3 regions of the Paenochrobactrum pullorum genome follow, and region 3 is predicted to be linked to each of the others. Evidence: riboswitches for the same ligand, from Rfam matches in the RefSeq annotation. Region 3 holds a riboswitch; each other region holds the start of a gene.

What was found. A riboswitch is a leader RNA that binds a small molecule or an ion and turns the genes downstream of it on or off. The one in region 3 is predicted to bind thiamine pyrophosphate.
Region 1: it holds a riboswitch for thiamine pyrophosphate, as region 3 does, so the genes downstream of both, JNC77_RS12555 (TenA family protein) here and thiD (bifunctional hydroxymethylpyrimidine kinase/phosphomethylpyrimidine kinase) in region 3, are expected to answer to the same signal.
Region 2: it holds a riboswitch for thiamine pyrophosphate, as region 3 does, so the genes downstream of both, thiB (thiamine ABC transporter substrate binding subunit) here and thiD (bifunctional hydroxymethylpyrimidine kinase/phosphomethylpyrimidine kinase) in region 3, are expected to answer to the same signal.

The regions. Positions count from the first base shown of each region.
Region 1 covers NZ_JBHEEH010000009.1:1,977-8,233, forward strand. Annotated here, with positions in the region: gene otsB (trehalose-phosphatase) at 1-518, opposite strand, end outside; gene JNC77_RS12530 (hypothetical protein) at 520-846, opposite strand; gene JNC77_RS12535 (CsbD family protein) at 897-1,100, opposite strand; gene JNC77_RS12540 (PepSY domain-containing protein) at 1,310-1,618, shown strand; gene JNC77_RS12545 (general stress protein) at 1,637-2,224, shown strand; gene JNC77_RS12550 (hypothetical protein) at 2,348-2,560, shown strand; TPP riboswitch at 2,612-2,729, shown strand; gene JNC77_RS12555 (TenA family protein) at 2,810-3,457, shown strand; gene JNC77_RS12560 (LysR family transcriptional regulator) at 3,500-4,432, opposite strand; gene pip (prolyl aminopeptidase) at 4,919-5,875, shown strand; gene JNC77_RS12570 (S9 family peptidase) at 5,915-6,257, shown strand, end outside.
Region 2 covers NZ_JBHEEH010000006.1:83,069-89,325, forward strand. Annotated here, with positions in the region: gene JNC77_RS10835 (TerC family protein) at 1-11, shown strand, start outside; gene JNC77_RS10840 (ABC-F family ATP-binding cassette domain-containing protein) at 75-1,895, opposite strand; gene JNC77_RS10845 (YMGG-like glycine zipper-containing protein) at 2,086-2,370, opposite strand; gene JNC77_RS10850 (thiamine diphosphokinase) at 2,489-3,118, opposite strand; TPP riboswitch at 3,204-3,318, shown strand; gene thiB (thiamine ABC transporter substrate binding subunit) at 3,364-4,368, shown strand; gene thiP (thiamine/thiamine pyrophosphate ABC transporter permease) at 4,385-6,025, shown strand; gene JNC77_RS10865 (thiamine ABC transporter ATP-binding protein) at 6,025-6,257, shown strand, end outside.
Region 3 covers NZ_JBHEEH010000001.1:526,804-533,060, forward strand. Annotated here, with positions in the region: gene JNC77_RS02515 (ThiF family adenylyltransferase) at 1-171, opposite strand, end outside; gene JNC77_RS02520 (thiamine phosphate synthase) at 168-776, opposite strand; gene JNC77_RS02525 (thiazole synthase) at 778-1,548, opposite strand; gene thiS (sulfur carrier protein ThiS) at 1,550-1,747, opposite strand; gene JNC77_RS02535 (FAD-dependent oxidoreductase) at 1,753-2,736, opposite strand; gene thiD (bifunctional hydroxymethylpyrimidine kinase/phosphomethylpyrimidine kinase) at 2,733-3,590, opposite strand; TPP riboswitch at 3,720-3,820, opposite strand; gene JNC77_RS02545 (heavy metal translocating P-type ATPase) at 4,009-6,257, shown strand, end outside.

The sequences.
Region 1 (6,257 bases), on a different contig from region 3:
TCACAATCGGCAGGACGTAGTTCGGCAACCATTTTGCCATGCTGTACAGCCCAACCCGTGCCTGCAATTTGTGCAGCCTTTTCCAGCTGTTCTTTAACAATGGCCTGCATGGAAAGGGCATTTCGATAATGCAAGGCAGCAGCCATGTTTTTATCTTCAAAGGCGACCCCCATCAGATCATCGGCCGCTTGTTTTAAATAGGCTTTGGCTTTGAGAAAGTTTTCACTTAATTGCTGGCGTCGGATTTTATTCTTTTCAAGACGAAGTTCCGCACCATGAAGTCCCGCAACTGGTAGGTTCAAATTGGGAAAAAGTGTATCTATAAATGCAATCTCACGACCGGTTATCAAAGCAATGGCCCCTTTGAAACATTCGGACAAGTGAGCTAAAGTTTGGGGTAAATTCGGCGGCACTTTCACCGCATCAGGCGTATCTGCTATGTCAAGAAGCGTGCCATCTACATCAAGAAAGAGTGCTGAATTCAGCACTGTTGCTTTTATCTTATTTTGTTCCATCATTTTATGATTGTTCTGGATATTCACCTTGATAAGTTTTTAGCAAAGCTTCTGTATAATTTATAATATGCTCACTGATTTCATGATGGTTTGCCCCATCATGAAGAAGCCGCTTCATGAGTAGTTTAATGGCGCGGGCATGTGTATTTTGATCGTCAGTAAGATTGCAGGAAACGTTCTCATCTTTCATCCGGCAAAATTTTGCTGCTACAAGAAAATCGGAAAGAATTTTAAAGCCATCAGAGCCTGTTTTTGTCTGATCCTGGAGATGAGACAAAATTACACTTTTTATGAGTAGTTCATGGCGCTCTCTATCGACGGTCATAATCATCTGCTTCGCCTTTAAAAGATGATGTGCGCCATCAGGCGCACATCATCTGATCACCATTTCTGGTTGTTATACCAGCTGTCTACTTCATGCTTAACACGGTCTTTTTCAACACCGTAACGTTCTTGAATTTTGCCTTCCAACTGTTCACGCTGACCTTGAATCTGGTCAAGATCATCATCGGTGAGTTTGCCCCACTGCTCTTTTACCTTGCCCTTAACCTGCTTCCAATTACCCTCAATACGGTTCCAATCCATTAATCTTCTCCTTTGTTTTATAAAGATACTAAAACAACGTAAGAACTTGAAAATGGTTCATATTATTTTGATGAAAATTGTAACTCTATATAAAATAAAGATATTTTTGTTTATGTAACGAGTTGTGAATAAAAAGAACGGAACGTTTTCACTTTCTCATGTGTTTATTCAATATCACTGAAATACAGTGACAAACACAGGAGCTGATCATGAATATCAAAACGATGACGCTTGTAGCTGCTTGTATATGCGTGCCTACGATTTCACAGGCGCAAACAACGCCGACTACAGATAAACCTGCGGTTGTCATGCCGGAACAAGCCAACCCGTCCGCTCCGGTAAAAGGCGAAAACAGTTTCACCCAAGAACAGGCAAAAAGCCGGATGGAAGAAGCCGGTTTCACCAATGTTATGGGGTTGACCCTTGACGATGATGGTGTCTGGCACGCTGCCGGCGAAAAGGACGGAACACCCGTGATGATCAAGATGGATTATCAAGGTAATGTCACTTCAGGATAATGAAAAAGGGCGAATATTATGAAAACACTTAATCAGTTATTCGATAATTACACCACCGCAAAAAGTGTGGTTATTCAACTTGAAGCAGCGGGTATCCCTTATAAAGATATTAGCATTGTTTCACATCATGCAGAAAACAAAACGGAAGCCGGTGAAGGTGCGGGTGTCGGTGCAGGTGTTGGCGCGGCAATTGGAGCAGGCGGCGGATTGCTGGCCGGTTTGGGCATGATTGCCATTCCGGGAATTGGCCCTGTTGTTGCTGCCGGTTGGTTGTCTGCAACACTTGCCGGTGCACTTGGCGGTGCAGTGGCGGGCGGAGCTGCCGGCGGGTTGATTGGCGCCTTGATTGATAGCGGTGTGCCGGATGAGGAGGCACATGTTTATGCGGAAGGCGTGCGGCGCGGCGGCGCACTGGTTTCGGTTAAGGTCGATGATGAAAAGGTGCCTGTCGCGCAACGCATTTTGGCCGATTCAGGTGGTGTCGATATTAATGCCCGTCGCCAATATTATCGCGAGCAGGGTTGGGAGCACTTTGATCACACATCGGCGCCTTATACGCCGGAAGACGTAGAGTTGGAGCGTCAAAAACTTCTCACCATGCGATAACTGCATATTGAGATCGATGGCTTGAGCCAGCATAATAATTAAAATGGCCTGGGAAGAGAGCGCGTTAAATATGCACTTTTCCCGGCCATTTTTAAAATTGAGGGGTAAAAACAGGAGATGGTGATGAAAAAAGTACCGGCACAAGATGCACGACAAGGACGCAAAGGTGTTCCTGTGCTTGTCGTTTTACTATGCAGTCTTTTATTGACAGTGCTTGTGTGGGTCGGCGTCGAGATTTATGGGCGTAATGCTTCGGAAAATGATAATTCATTCGCCAATGATAATCAGGTGCCTGATGTCAGCGCACCGTTGCAAACCCCGCCATCGGCCCAGTAAGGCGAAATCTTATCTTGCTAGTTGACTGACCGTCATAGTGCCTCTACTCATGGATAGACCAAGGGGTGTCCCGTCAAGGGGCTGAGATATTGCTGTTTTTTTAAAGGCGCAATGACCCTTCGAACCTGATCCGGATCATGCCGGCGAAGGGATGGGAAGACAAACCTGCCTTTTGCCGGCCTCTTTGCGAGGCCGTTTTATGAATAAGAAATTTACCGGTCTTGCAGCCAACCATGAAAAGGCAAAGCAATGACTGATCGTTTTACCGATATTTTGAAAAATAACAGCCAGCCGGTCTGGGACAATGCGGTTGAGCATCGCTTTGTACATGAACTATGCGCCGGAACTATTTCAGACGATGTTATGGCATCTTATCTGATACAAGATCATCGCTTTCTGGACAGTTTTTTGGTGCTTCTTGGCGCCGCCCTTGCCACGGCTGATAGGTTTGAAGCGCGTTTACGCTTCGGACAATTTGCAGGTATGGTTTCTAGTGACGAGAATACTTATTTTTTACGCTCTTTTGAAGCGCTGGGCGTGAGCGATCAAGCCAGAGAGGCAATTGCTGATAGTGAGCCGACAAAAGGTTTTAAAGCGATCATGCGTGAAGCCGCGGAAACGCGTTCCTATCCGGTGATTTTATCGGTGTTGAATGTGGCTGAATGGCTTTATCTGGAATGGGCATCAACGACCACGAAAATATTGCCGGAAAATTTTGTGCATGCTGAATGGATCACATTGCATGACAACGGTTTTTTTCGAGATTTTGTTGATTTTTTGCGTGCTGAACTTGATCGTGTCGGCGAACAGGATGCAATGCGTTGCACAGATTTTTTCCAGCGCGCTGTTAAACTTGAACTTGCATTCTTTGATGCAGCCTATGAAAATATGGCTTAATTAATGAAATCGGGTCGGATTATTAATGATCCGCCCCGATTTTTACTTACTGGTTTGCGATTTTGCGGCTTTCAAAGCGGTCAAATATGATGCGCGGCGCCAGAATTTCTCTGCTTGTTGGTTGCGGAAATTGAGCGTGCGGTAAATACGGATTTCCACCAGCAAGTCATCTTCAGCTGTGCCAGCCCGTACCAGCAATTTGCGGCTGAGTTCATCACTGACCAGACTTTGCGGTACCCATGTCACGCCGTGGCCGGAAATAGCCATTGCTTTGAGCGCACTCGACATACCGTTTTCATAAACGGAATGAAGATTATATTGCCGTTTTTCGATTAAATGCTGCAAAGCTAGTGAGAAAAAGGCGTTGCTGCGATAGCTTAAAAAATGGGTTGGCTGATAATTATTGACGAGGCTATGCATAGGCGTGCCATCGCGGTTGGGCGCGCTGACGGCAATAACGCGTTCCAGACCGACAGACAAATAAGGAAACTTTTTCAAGTCTTCCATTTGTTTAACATTATCAAGTGCATAGGTTAGAAAAAAATCGCATTGACCATGTACAAGCGTTGAAACATTGCCCAGAAATGAAGCATGCGGATCGGTAAAACGCACACGAAATTCGTCGCCTGATGCTTCCATATCCGCCATCCATAGCGGAAAAAAACTTAAAGACAGGCTGTTGAGCGTGGCAAAGGAAAGCACTTCCCACACCGGATTATACTGCTCATAAAGCCATTTGCGGGCATTGGTCAGAAGGTCGATAGCATCATGGGCTGATGGCAAAAAGCTTGCGCCTGCTGCGGTTAGTTTGACCGGATTGCTGCTGCGGTCAATCAACGGCATGCCCACCCAGCTTTCCAGTTGGCGGATACGACGGCTCAGAGCCGATTGGGTTATATTACGATCCTGAGCAGCGCGGGAAAAACTGGAATGTTGTGCAAGCGAAACAAAATCTTTCAGCCACTTTAGTTCCATTCTTTCTCACTTCAATTTGGGCACTGTTGCTATTTTCAGTTTAATTCTTTGTGGATGGGTGAACAATTGCAATTCGTTTCGATCTTAGCGAAAGAACGGATGGACTCATGCAAAATTAGAATATGTAAACGGGCTATATTGGTGTTTGAATGAATTATCTAAAACACAAAAAACTGTAACTCAATGATATCTGCTGATTAAATTATAAGATACTTAAATTCCACCTGTTACATGCACGAGCATTGAATGCAGATTTTTCAATTTTGTCATGATTGTTTCATTTAGCTCGCTTTGGATGACTATTGTCGGATTAAAATTCTCACTATTCCGAATTGGAATAACTAGTCTGATTTTGCATTGGTATTCTCAAAATTTTATTGGCACTAAACAAGGCACTCTTTGTTTCAGGTGGAGGCCTGAGCTTTGAAGCTCAAGAGTGATTTATGCGGCAGATCTGGTTGTTACAGATCGGTTTTGGGGGACAAAATGACATTACCAAATGCAGAATTTCGTCTTGCCGTCAGTGATGGGCATGAGCTGGCTGTTTACGCATATGGTAATCCGCAAGGGATTCCGGCGGTATTTCTGCATGGCGGCCCGGGTGCAGGTGCATCTACGCGTTCGGTCGAAAGTTTTGATCTAGAAACCTATTATGTCGTGACCTTCGATCAGCGCGGTTGTGGTCAGTCCACACCTTTTGCCGAACTTGAAAATAACAACACCCAAAAACTGATTGCCGATATTGAAGCCATTCGTGAGCATTTAAACATTGATCGCTGGGTTGTCACCGGTGGCTCATGGGGCTCATGTCTTTCATTGGCCTACGGAATTGCACATCCGGAAAGATGTTTGGGCTTTCGCATTCATGGTGTTTTTCTGGCCGGTGATGAAGATGTGGCATGGTGGTTTCATGGCTCCCGTGCGATTTTCCCAGACTTTTGGCAGGAATTTGCGGAATTTGTACCAGAAGAAGAACGTGGCGATCTGCTCACCGCTTATTACAAGCGCCTGACCTCTGGTGATGCGGAGTTGGAAATGGCGGCGGCGCAAGCTTTGCGCGGATTTTCTGCCCGCACCCAGACTTTGGAGCCAAGTTCCGATCATGTGGCAAAATTGCTTGATCCGAAGGCTGCTTTGGCTGTCTCGCGCATTTTCACGCATTACTCCATCAATCGTGCCTTTCTGTCAGCTAATTATCTGACCGATAATATCGACAAGATTCGTCACATTCCGGCAGAAATTGTACAAGCGCGTTATGACACTGTGACGCCGATGATGACCGCATGGAAGCTGAAACAAGCGTGGCCGGAGGCAAATTTCACCATTGTGACATTGGCTAATCATCAAGCCACTGTCGGGCCGATGCTGGAGGCTTTGACGCAAGCAACAGCACGTCTGGCTGTCAATATCATACAAACCACGAATGCAGATGCAGCGGTTTAAGCCGCAAAACAGAATTTTATAAAAACGGGTAGGGTAGTTATGGCTAGCGGCGACAAATCAATTTCGATGACCGATTACATGGATATTTGTAAGGCGGTTAAACCGGCATTTTCCACCGATGGTGCATGGCTGGTTTATTTGAGCGATCAAAGCGGAATGATGCAGGTGTGGATGCAGCCTGTGAATGGTGGTGAGCCGCGCCAGTTGACCAATATGCCTGAACCTGTCGGTGCAATGGCTTTTAACCCGAAAAACAATGATCTGCTCATTACCACTGACTTCGGTGGTGATGAGCGTCATCAGCTGTGGCTGATTAAGGATTTGCAGGGCGAGCCGCACCCGCTCACCACCGATACAACTGTTGTGCATGCATGGGGTTGCT
Region 2 (6,257 bases), on a different contig from region 3:
GCGAGCAGTAACACGCAATAAAAAGGCCGCTTATAAGAGCGGCTTTTTTAATATCATTATTTCAAAGCTTTAGGTTAGCCTTCAATCTCTTCGCGCAGCATTTCCAGTTCAAGCCATTCCTCTTCAAAAGCATCGCTTTCGCTGCGCTTTTTTTCCAGTTCGGCTGCAACCTTGGCAAAAAGATCAGGGTTTTTTGCATAAAGCTGCGGATCAGCCATTTTGGCTTCCAGCACCTCAATCTCTTTGGACAAAGCGTCAATCTTGCCGGGCAGCGTTTCGAGCGCAAATTTCTGCTTATAAGAAAGCTTGCGCTTTTCATCGCGCTTTGGTGCCTGAGCAGCTGCCCCATCACCACTCGCAGCCGCAGATGCAGCCTTTGCCACCTGACGTTTGGCAAGCGCCAGCTCTTTGCGCTGCGCCATCATATCGGCATAGCCACCGGCATATTCCAACCAGCGCCCGTCGCCTTCCGGCGCAATCACCGATGAAACGGTGCGATCAAGAAAATCACGATCGTGGCTGACCAGAATAACAGTGCCGTTGAAGGCTGAAACCAGTTCCTGCAACAGATCAAGCGTTTCCATGTCCAGATCGTTGGTCGGCTCATCAAGAATAAGCAAATTGGCAGGGCGCGACAAAACCCGTGCCAGCATCAAACGTGCGCGTTCGCCACCGGATAATTCACGGATAGGTGTGCGTGCCTGCTCCGGCTGGAACAAGAAGTCTTTCATATATGAAACCACATGGCGCTGCTCACCATTGACGATCAGGCTCTCGCCACGACCATCGGTAAGATAATGCGCCAATGTATCATCGAGATTGAGGCTTTCACGCTTTTGATCAAGCTCTGCCATTTCCAGATTAACGCCCAAGCGCAATGTGCCTGAATCGGGCGCCAATTGGCCGGTCAGCATCGAAAGCAATGTAGTTTTGCCGGCACCGTTTGGCCCCACCAGACCGATACGATCACCACGCTGCACGCGGGTGGAGAAATCTTTCACCAACACACGTTCGCCATAAGCTTTATTTAGGCCTTTGGCTTCAATCACCAATTTGCCGGATTCTTTGCTGTCACTTGCCGCCAACACAGCCGTTCCTTGCGCTTTGCGATGATTGCGGAACTCCGCGCGCATCGAATGCAATTCGCCAAGGCGACGCATATTGCGTTTACGCCGTGCCGTCACACCATAGCGCAGCCAATGTTCTTCACGCACAATCTGGCGGCCAAGCTTATGCAGGTCGCGCTCTTCTTCTTCCAAGACTTTATCGCGCCATTCTTCAAAATGGGCAAAGCCTTGTTCGATGCGGCGTGTGACACCACGATCAAGCCAAATGGTCGAGCGGCTGACATTTTCCAAGAAACGACGGTCATGGGAAATCAGCACAATCGCCGAACGGATCTGGCGCAGCTCATCTTCCAACCATTCAATCGTATTGAGGTCAAGATGGTTGGTCGGCTCATCCAAAAGCAATACATCAGGCTGCGGCGCAATCACCCGCGCCAAAGCTGCACGACGTGCTTCACCACCCGATAATTGCTGCGGCGTTTCTTCACCTGTCAGCCCCAGATGTTCCAGCAGATAGGTGACACGATGCGGATCATCGGTCGGCCCCAAGCCTGCTTCCACATAAGCGCGCACATTGGCAAAGCCATCCATATCGGGAGACTGCGCCAAATAACGCACAGTTGCGCCCGGATGTTTGTAAACTTCGCCACTGGTAGGCTCAACCATGCCGGCGGCGATTTTCAAAAGTGTAGATTTACCCGATCCATTGCGCCCGACCAGCGCAATGCGCTCACCTTCACTGACCGACAAGCCAGCATCTTCAAGCAGCGGTGTTCCGCCAAAAGTCAGTTTAATCTGGTCAAGGCGAAGAAGTGGTGGTGGTGCCATGGATAATGATTACTTCTCGTTCAGGTGTATTTTTTAAAATCAAAGGTCAATTGCACTGCTTGTCGTCGAGAAAGAGCTTTGTGTCAAATGACGTCTTGTCAGCACACAAAAAAACAGGCCGGAAAATCCGACCTGTTTCTCATATTTTCAAGCCAGGCTTGCAAATAAATGAACCTCAATGGTTCTATTATTATTGGCAAGGAGCTTCATAAACGCGGCCATATGGGTCGCGGTATTTACAATATTGCACACCATTGCGGGTTGTGGATGCACCAACCAATGTACCGGCAACTGCGCCAATAGCAGCACCTGTCAGCGCACCGCGGCCATTACCGCCAATTGCGCCGCCTGCCAACGCACCAAGAGCTGCACCACCAACGCCATAACCAGCCGTACGCTGTTCATTGGTTGTGCAAGCTGCTGTTGAGAATGCGAGCAATCCTGCGACTGCGATCATAGTAAGACGTGATTTCATGGAAGAAATCTCCCTTTGAATGTTGAAAACCACCGACCTTGCGTCCCCAATTCGGCGCTTGCAGGTAGTCCTGCTATCATTAGCTTACATTATATTAGGCGTTGTTCGTCAAGCCTTTTCATAACGGTCTTGCGATAAGTACCGCATGTCCTAAACGCAAAGAAACATGAAGAGTTCCATGAACAACATTAGAAACTGTCAAAGACGAACCTAAAGGCAAAGTAATTTTATCCAAAGGCCATTCTGCTTGTTCAATCGTCAGCCCTTCGAGCTGTGAAAAGCTTAAAATACTGAAAACGGAAGCCTCAGGCAGGTCATATTGATAATTGCCCGGCACCAGCGGATATGCTTCTTCAAAACCACTGGATAACAAAATCTGACGCCCTTCAAGCGCGTATCTTGTTGCCATAGTCAGATGCAAAAGCGTGTGATCGGTACGATCACCACCGAATGCACCACATAGAATCACCCGCGTTGCGCCCAATTGATAAGCTTTATTAAGCGCCAATTCGCCATCGGTCATATCTTTGGCAACCGGAAAGGTTTGCCGCGGCACTTCGGCAAAAACCTCCAGCAAATCCGGATCGGTTGAGTCAAAATCCCCAAGCCATAATTCTGGAACCACACCCAAACGAAGCGCATGGCGCATACCACCATCAGCGGCTAAAAACCGTGCGCCCTCAACTTGGCGGCGCAAACGATCCGTGACGGTCAGATCGCCGCCGAGAAGAATGACAAATGTGCTCATGAAATCGCTCATAACATGCGCATCACGCCCCGAAAAGCTCCTTTAGGGATGGCTTGCGATAAGTCGTCGAAATGCTTAAGATAAAGCTGCTCTAACGGGGTGCCTGCTGTTTTCATCAGGCTGAGAGGCCGCAATCAATCGGCCAACCCGCTGAACCTGATCCGGTTTGTACCGGCGGAGGGATTAGATGCTGTCAATGTCCGACGCATAATCCTTTTGAACCTGATACCTTAAGGAGACGCATAATGCGGCTGTTGTCTTTACTCGCCTCGTCTGCTGTCATCATGCTGAGCGTAGCGCATGCGGCACAGGCAAAAGATACCCTCACTGTCTATACCTATGACAGCTTCACCGCCAAATGGGGACCGGGGCCGATTGTCAAAGAAAACTTTGAAGCAATTTGCCATTGCGAAGTTAAATTTGTGGCAGCTGCTGATGGTGTGGCGTTACTCAACCGCCTGAAGCTGGAGGGTGCTAAAACCGGAGCCGACATCGTGCTCGGCCTCGACAATAACCTCATTGCCGATGCCCATAAATCCGGCCTCTTTGCCCCTAGCGGCATTGATCTCACCTCTATCAATGTGCCGGGCGGTTTTAAGGATGATGTTTTCGTCCCCTATGATTACAGCTATTTCGCCGTCGTTTATGACAGCGAAAAGATGGAAAATCCGCCCAAAAGCCTGAAAGAGCTGGTTGAAGGCGATGCATCACAAAAAATCGTGCTGCAAGATCCGCGCACCTCGACACCTGGCCTTGGTATGTTGTTATGGATGAAAGCTGTTTACGGCGATGAAGCAGCCGCCAAATGGGAGCAGTTGCAAAAACGCATTCTCACCGTCACACCGGGCTGGTCGGAAGCTTACGGCCTGTTCACCAAAGGTGAAGCACCAATGGTGCTTTCTTATACCACCTCGCCTGCCTATCATGTGATTACCGACAAAACCGACCGCTATCAGGCTCTTGGTTTTGAAGAAGGCCATTATCTGCAGGTTGAAGTGGCTGGCATGACCAGTAGGGGCGAGAAAAACCCGCTCGCCAAACAGTTTTTGGCTTTCATGCTCGAGCCGGGCTTTCAGGACGCCATTCCGGAAACCAATTGGATGTTTCCGGTCGCCAAAACCTCCAAGCCGCTTGATCCGGCCTTTGATGCTTTGGTGAAGCCTGTTAAAACTTTGCAGATTTCGTCTGAAGATGTCGCCGCCAACCGTAAGGAATGGATCAACGAATGGCTAAACGCTTCCAGCAAGTAAAACCGGAATAGAGTGCGTGCGTGCATATTCAGCATCAATCATAAAACCATTAGGCGGGAGTTTGGCTCTCGCCTTTTTGTGCTTGCTCGCAGGCGGCGCACTCTTTTCGCTTGGATGGCAAGCCTTTGGCGAAGGTTCGCTCTTCTCGGTTTTTGATGCCTATGTCTGGCGCATCACCCGCTTCACACTGTTGCAAGCACTGCTTTCCAGCCTGTTATCGGTGGCTGTCGCTATTCCCTTGGCGCGCGCATTACATGCATCAGAAAATTTTTATGGACGCGCATTAATTTTGCGGCTCTTTGCCCTGCCCTTGGTGCTGCCTTCACTGGTTGCCATTTTAGGCATTACCGCCATTTATGGACGCAATGGCTTCATTGCTTATCTGGCAGATTTAAGTGGCAGTTCTTTTGTGCCCAATATTTACGGCCTCACCGGCATTTTGCTGGCACATGTGTTTTTCAATATGCCGCTGGCGGTACGGCTTATTCTGGCCAATCTGGAAACCATTCCTGCCGATTATTGGAAACTATCGGCGCAATTGGGCATGGGTAACTTTTCAAGGTTCCGGCTGATCGAATGGCCAGTGATCCGGCGCAACCTTTCCGGTATTGCCGGTTTGATTTTCATGCTGTGCATTACGTCTTTCACCACCGTTTTGACCCTTGGCGGGGGCCCTCGTGCCACCACCTTGGAAGTGGCGATCTATCAGGCACTGCATTTCGATTTTGATCTGAACCGCGCTGTAGCGCTCACGCTGATGCAGCTTATTTTGACACTCACCGTGCTCGTCATTTTGCGCTTTTTTGGTCACCCAAGCGAGGAAGGCTTTTCGCTGAAAATAACCACTAAGCGCTATGACAATGTGAAAAAAACAGAGCGCTTCTTCAACTACACAGTCATTCTGACCGGATTTTTGTTTATTGCCAGCCCTGTGATCGGCATTGTGGCATCATCATTCATGGCGGATTTTTCACGCCTGTTAAGCGAAGCTGCGGTTTGGAATGCAATCTTCACCAGTCTCTGGCTTGGCGCTTCTTCCGCCTGCCTGTCGGTTTCTCTCTCTTTCGCCTTGGTGATTGCGCGTGAATATAGCGCCAGCCTATCACGCAATAGCAAACCGCCTGCCACCACACGCTTTTATCAAAGCGCACTGGAAACAGGTTCAAGTTTAATATTGGTCGTGCCACCAATTATTTTAGGTGCAGGCTGGTTTATTCTACTGCGTAATTTCGGCAATCCGTTTTCCTTTGCTGCTGCAATGGTCATCATTGTTAATGCAGCTATGGCTATGCCTTTTGCCGTACGCTTCATTCGCCCCGCATGGGACAATGCAGCCGCCAGTCATAACCGATTATGCGCGCAGCTTGATATTTCCGGCATCAGCCGTTTGCGCCTGATCGACTGGCCGGTGATGCGCCAGCCTGCCATCATTGCCTTTGCTTTTGCCTTTGCCTTATCTTTGGGTGATCTGGGCACAATTGCACTTTTTGGCAGTGATGCGCTCACCACTCTGCCCTATTTGCTGCTACAGCGGATGGGCAGTTATCGAACACTTGATGCGGCGGGACTTGCTCTTATCTTAGGTAGCTTATGTCTGTTGTTGATGATGATTGCCGACCGCGCCGCCAAAGCCCGCCCCTATCAGAAAGCCGATTAATGTCGATTATCATTGATGATGTGCACTTTAACTATGGTGAAATGCAGATGCGCTTTGACACAAAGCTGCCTGCAAACCGCATTACATCCATCATCGGCCCCAGCGGTTCGGGCAAATCAACTTTGCTCAACATCATTGCCGGCTTTGAAACACCACTGAGCGGCAAAGTGATCATTAATGGTCAGGATATGAGTGATCTGCTACCGTCCGAGCGTCCTGTTTCAATGGTGTT
Region 3 (6,257 bases):
ACTATCATCATCAACAAGTGTGATATGTCCTACACCTGCACCCACCAGATAATTGAGCGCCGGACAGCCAAGGCCACCCGCACCGATGATGAGAATATGTGCATTCTCCAAGCGCTTTTGGCGCTCGATGCCCATCTCTTCCACAATGATCTGTCTGGCGTAACGGCTCATTTTACATAAGCTTCCGTCAGCTTCAGCCATTCCTGCACGCGCTGTTCAGGGCTTGCATGAAGGGTGATGTCGGTCACCGCGGCCACAATATCTGCGCCATGTTCAAAAACACCAGTTGCGCGATCAAGGCTGATGCCGCCAATGCCGACAAGCGGCATGTCGCTTAACTTATCTTTCCAGATACGCACACGTTCCAGCCCTTGTGGCTCCCAGATCATCTTTTTCAAAATGGTTGGATAGACGGGGCCAAGCGCGACATAATCAGGCTTAAGCGCTAATGCGCGTTCCAGCTCTTCTTCATTATGGGTGCTGACGCCAAGTTTGAGTTGAGCCTTACGAATAACGGTAATGTCCGCCTCATCCAGATCTTCCTGACCGAGATGGATGTAATCGCAACCTTCATCAATGGCGAGTTGCCAATAATCATTAACGATCAACTGACATTGATGTGCGTCACAAATTGTTTTGGCAGCACGGATTTCAGCACGCAATTCAGTTGTAGTTTTATCTTTAACGCGCAGTTGCACCAGTTTGATGCCAAGCGGAACTAAGCGCTCCAGCCATTCAGCGCTGTCGAAAATCGGATAAAAAGGATGAAGTGCCATTTTAGAAAAATGCCTTTCCCATCAAAGGTGTGGAAGGAGCTGCCATGTCGCGCGGTTCAATCGGATCGGCCTCAACCGCCAGATGTCCGGCTTCCACGGCAAGAGCAAAGCTTTTGGCCATGCGAACCGGATCACCGGCCTTGGCCACGGCGGTGTTGAGAAGCACTGCGTCATAGCCTAGTTCCATTGCCTGTGCGGCATGGGAGGGAACGCCAATCCCCGCATCAACAATCAGCGAAATATCTGGGAAATGCGCGCGCAAGGTTTTGAGTGCATAGGGGTTGTTAAGGCCGCGCCCCGAACCAATTGGCGCGCCCCACGGCATCAGCACTTTGCATCCGGCTTGCACCAGCTTTTCGGCGACCACCAGATCGTCATTCATATAAGGGAAAACTTCAAAACCCTCATTGACCAGAATGCGTGCCGCTTCCACCAGTCCGAAAGGGTCGGGCTGGAATGTGTCCTGCTCGCCGATCACTTCCAGCTTGATCCATGATGTGCCAAAAATCTCGCGCGCCATTTTTGCGGTGGTCACCGCTTCACGCGCTGTGTGGCATCCGGCTGTGTTGGGCAAAACATGGACACCCAGCTCTTTGATCAGTGACCAGAAACTTTGCCCCGCACGCTCAAATCCGCTTTCACGGCGAAGTGAAACGGTGACGATTTCGGTGCCTGATGCTTTCACCGCTTCTTCCAAAATTGCCGGTGAGGGGTAAAGGGCTGTGCCCAACAGCAAACGGCTGGTGACTGTTTTGTCATAGAGTTTTAGCATGTCAGCCCCCTTGCATGGGTGCCAGAACTTCAATCTGGTCTCCAGCGGAAAGTGTTGTTTCTTCACGCATATCCGCACTGACAAATTCGCCATTGAGAGCTGTTGCCACCACCGCATCGCTCAAATCAATCTCGGCAAGCAATTCGCTCATATTGTGGGCTGTGGTTTGGTGGATTTGGCCGTTGAGAGAAATATTCATCAAATTCACTCCATAAGCTCTGGTATGTTTTGCGGATTTTCCACCGCTTCACGCACCATTTTAGCAAGTGCGGGAGACATCAAAAATCCGTGCCGGTAAAAGCCGTTGACATAAAGTTTCGTGCCTTGGCGGCGTATTTTGGGCAGATTGTCGTTAAATGCAGGGCGGGCATCGACGCCGGTTTCCAGCACTTCACTTTCGGCGAATGCGGGATGCAGCGCATAGGCCGCGCCCAAAAGCTCCAAGGTGGAACGCACACTGATATGCGGGCTGGCTTCGGCTTCCAGCATTGTTGCGCCCACCATATGCACACCATCCCCGCGTGGCACGATATAAAGCGGAATACGCGGATGCAGCAGGCGCACAGGGCGGGTGAGGTTGATGTCGCGTGAGCGGATCATCAGCATTTCACCTTTGACACCGCGCAGATCGCTTAAATCGTCCCGCGCCCGAAGTCCACGGCAATCAATGGTCAGATCACTGTTGATTGTGGCCTTATCGGCATTGGTGCCAAGCTGAAAGCGCACAGCCTTCCGGCGCAGATTTTCAGCCAGTTCCGGCAAGGCACGGCGCGGGTTGAGATGGCCTTCATGCTCAAAGAACAAGCCTTGATTGAAGCGATTGCCAAGATCAGGCTCCAGTTCTTCAATGCGGGTTGCATCAATCAACTCGTGCTGGCTGGTGCGGCGTGAAAAGCGGCGCAATTCACTGGCATCGCGGGTGTGGGAAAGCACCAATGTGCCGCGTCGCTCCACACCGCTGACATGGTTTTCCCACCAATCGAGCGCTTGCTGGCCAAGGCGCACGACTTGCTCCGGTGCGCTTTCGCCCTCGCACCAAGGTGCAAGCATACCTCCGGCAAACCATGAACAAGCATCTTCGCCAATGCGCTCACTGAGCGCGATCACTTCAACATTATGGCCTTGGGCATTCAGTTCCGTGGCACAGGTTAAGCCAGCGACACCGGCACCGATAATGGTAATTTTCATGGGGCTACCTGTGAAGGATTGGTCCATAGTTCATAAAAATGGTGGACGGGACCGTGACCGCTGCCGATGGTTAGTTGATCGGCGGCCAAAATTGCCTGATGCAGATAGTCGTGGGCTTCTTCAAAAGCTTGTTTTAAATCTAACCCATGTCCAAGCTTTGTCGCCAGAGCTGCCGACAGAGTGCAGCCGGTGCCGTGGGTGTTTTTGGTGTGGATGCGGGGCGCAGAAATGGCAAATGTCGGGGCGTCTGCGGTGATCAAGAGATCAGTGCAAATTTCACCTTCCGCATGGCCGCCCTTCATCAAAACGGCTTTGGCACCTAAGCGAAGCAAGGCGCGGCCTTGTGCTTCGGCTTCCTCATCGCTTTTTGCTTCATCCATATCCAGCAGACAGGCAGCTTCGGGACGGTTCGGGGTGATCAAGGTTGCTAAAGGGATCAGTTTTTGGCGCAATACATCAATCGCGGTTTCGCTAAGCAGGCGATTGCCGGATTTAGCTACCATCACCGGATCAAGCACGATCGGCCCTTGGAAGTGGCTCAAACCGTCCATCACCGTTTCGATGGTTTCAGGTTGTGAGAGCATGCCGATTTTAACGGCAGCAACATTAAGATCGCTGAACACCGCCTCCATCTGCCCGCGAATGATCGCCGGTGTCATATCCATTACGTCAGTGACGCCGCGGGTGTTTTGTGCGGTGATGGCGGTGATGACGCTCGCACCATAGGTTTTAAGCGCAGAAAAAGCTTTTAAATCGGCCTGAATACCGGCACCGCCGCTGCTGTCAGAGCCAGCAATGGTTACGCAGATCGGAACTGAACTGAGGGTGGAAGATGTGTCTAACCGTCTCGTCATGTCGTTTCTCTTCTCTGAACAGAAAGTGAAACATCATGACTGGCTGAAGCTTTTGTTTTGCTTCTGGTTGGAAAATTCGCCTGTTGCCCAAATTACCAAGCAAGACCAATTCCCATTACGCCCGTTCGTGACGCGCCAAATTCCGTTCCCTACGCAGGTATTACCCGGATCAGGTTCAATGGGTTAGCGCTTTTGCGCCTCTCAGTCTTTCGACACCCCAACGAATATTTGCTGCCTCTATGAGTAGAATTTAAAATCAGATTGGTCAAGCCCGCGTCAAAAGCATCTGAAATCGATTGGAATTACAGTCGGGATTTTTCTTTAAAAAAGCTCTTGACCTTCCCATGATGGGAAGCCTTAGTTTAAGCGCCATGATGAAGTGTCTGTTTAAGAGCAGCGATGTGGCAGGGGATAACCTATGAGCCAGAAAAATGACAGCGAGTTAACAAGCAACATCTTGTTAACTAAGTATAATTTCAATGTGGAAGGCATGAGTTGTGCCTCTTGTGTGGGGCGGGTGGAGCGCGCACTGACAGGTACTGATGGTGTGGTTAAAGCCAGTGTCAACCTGATGACAGAGCGCGCCCATGTGGAAGTGAGTGACAGCAATATCACGGCTGATGATTTGGTGAAAATCATCGGCGGAGCAGGTTATAAAGCTGAGCTGATTGATGAGCAAAAGCCGGTGGAAGCACTTAAAAGCTCTGGTTGCGGTTGCGGTTCAAAAAAAGCTGAAAGCGTAGAAACATGTCAATCGGAAGCCAAACTGGCTGCTGTTGTGCCATCATCATCCGCGCCGCAAAAATTTGATTTGAACATTGAAGGCATGACCTGTGCATCTTGTGTCGGCACTGTCGAGCGTGCTTTACTCGCGGTTGACGGCGTTACATCAGCCAGCGTTAATCTGGCCACTGAACGGGCGCAGATCGTGGTGGATGGTACGCGGGTCAATATAGATAAGCTGATTGGTGCGGTGGCAAAAGCTGGCTATCAGGCGCGTAAAATTGATGTCGCCGCCAAGCAATCTACCGGTGAAATGCGCGCGCAAAAACGTGAAAAAGAAGCACAAACCTTACAGCGTCAAACTTTGCTGGCAGTCGTGCTGACCTTGCCGGTTTTTGTACTTGAAATGGGGTCGCACTTAATCCCTGGCATGCATATGCTGATTGACCGCACAATTGGTATGCAAAATAGTTGGTATTTGCAATTTGTGCTGACAACGCTGGTGCTTTTCGGGCCGGGATTGCGCTTTTTCAAGCTGGGCATTCCGGCACTTTTAAAAGCCGCACCGGATATGAATTCGCTGGTAGCGGTCGGTACATTGGCCGCTTGGGGCTTTTCAACGATCGCCACTTTCATGCCGTCCGTTTTGCCTGAAGGCACGGTGAATGTTTATTTTGAAGCCGCAGCCGTTATCGTGGCGCTGATCCTGCTTGGCCGTTATCTGGAAGCGCGCGCCAAGGGCAGAACCAGTGCTGCCATCAGCCGTTTGGTTGATTTGCAGGCGAAAACTGCACGCGTTTTGCGCGATGGCAAGGCGGTTGATGTGCCGTTGGAAGATGTGCGCGTGGGCGACCATGTGCAGGTCAGACCAGGTGAAAAAGTACCGGTCGATGGCGTGCTCATCGAGGGCTCTTCTTATATTGATGAATCGATGATTACCGGTGAACCAGTGCCCGTTGCCAAGGAAATTGGCGCCGAAGTGGTCGGCGGCACCATCAATAAATCCGGTTTTTTCACCTATCAGGCGACCAAGGTTGGCAGTGATATGGTGATCGCCCAGATCATCCGTATGGTGGAAGATGCGCAGGCCGACAAGCTGCCCATTCAGGCGATGGTGGATAAAGTAACGCGCTGGTTTGTGCCCGCAGTGATGGCAGCCGCAGTTGTCACCTTTGTCATCTGGTTGATATTCGGTCAGTCGCCGTCATTAGGCTTTGCGCTTGTGAATGCCATTGCGGTGCTGATTATCGCTTGCCCTTGTGCGATGGGGCTTGCCACGCCAACGTCAATTATGGTTGGCACCGGACGTGCGGCAGAAATGGGCGTGTTGTTCCGTCGTGGCGATGCATTGCAACGTTTACGTGAAGCATCTGTCATTGCTTTTGACAAAACCGGAACACTGACCTTGGGCAAGCCGGTTCTGGCACATTTTGAAACTGTTGCCGGACAGGATGAGGCGAAAATTCTGACCCTTGCTGCGAGTGTTGAGGCACGCTCCGAACATCCGATTGCCGCCGCCGTTGTGCAGGCGGCAGAAGAAAAAGGCTTGACCTTAAAGGATGTGCAGAACTTCAACGCTATTGCTGGCATGGGGCTGGTTGCAGATGTTGATGGTCAACAAGTGGCCGTGGGTGCTGGCCGTCATATGGCAGCATTCAATATTGATATTACAGCTTTGGAAAAAGTGGCCGATCAACTGGCCGCGCAAGGACGCTCGTCCATTTACGTGGCCGTTGATGGTCAATTGGCTGCAATCCTGTCGATTGCCGATCCGCTCAAACCATCAACGAAAGAAGCGATTGATGCGCTACATCAGATGGGCTTGAAAGTAGCGATGATCACCGGTGACGGTCGTGCAACGGCAGAAGCCATTGCCCGTTCGCTGTCGATTGACCATGTGGAAGCCGAAGTGCTGCCGGGCGGCAAAGTGGATGCTTTAAAGCG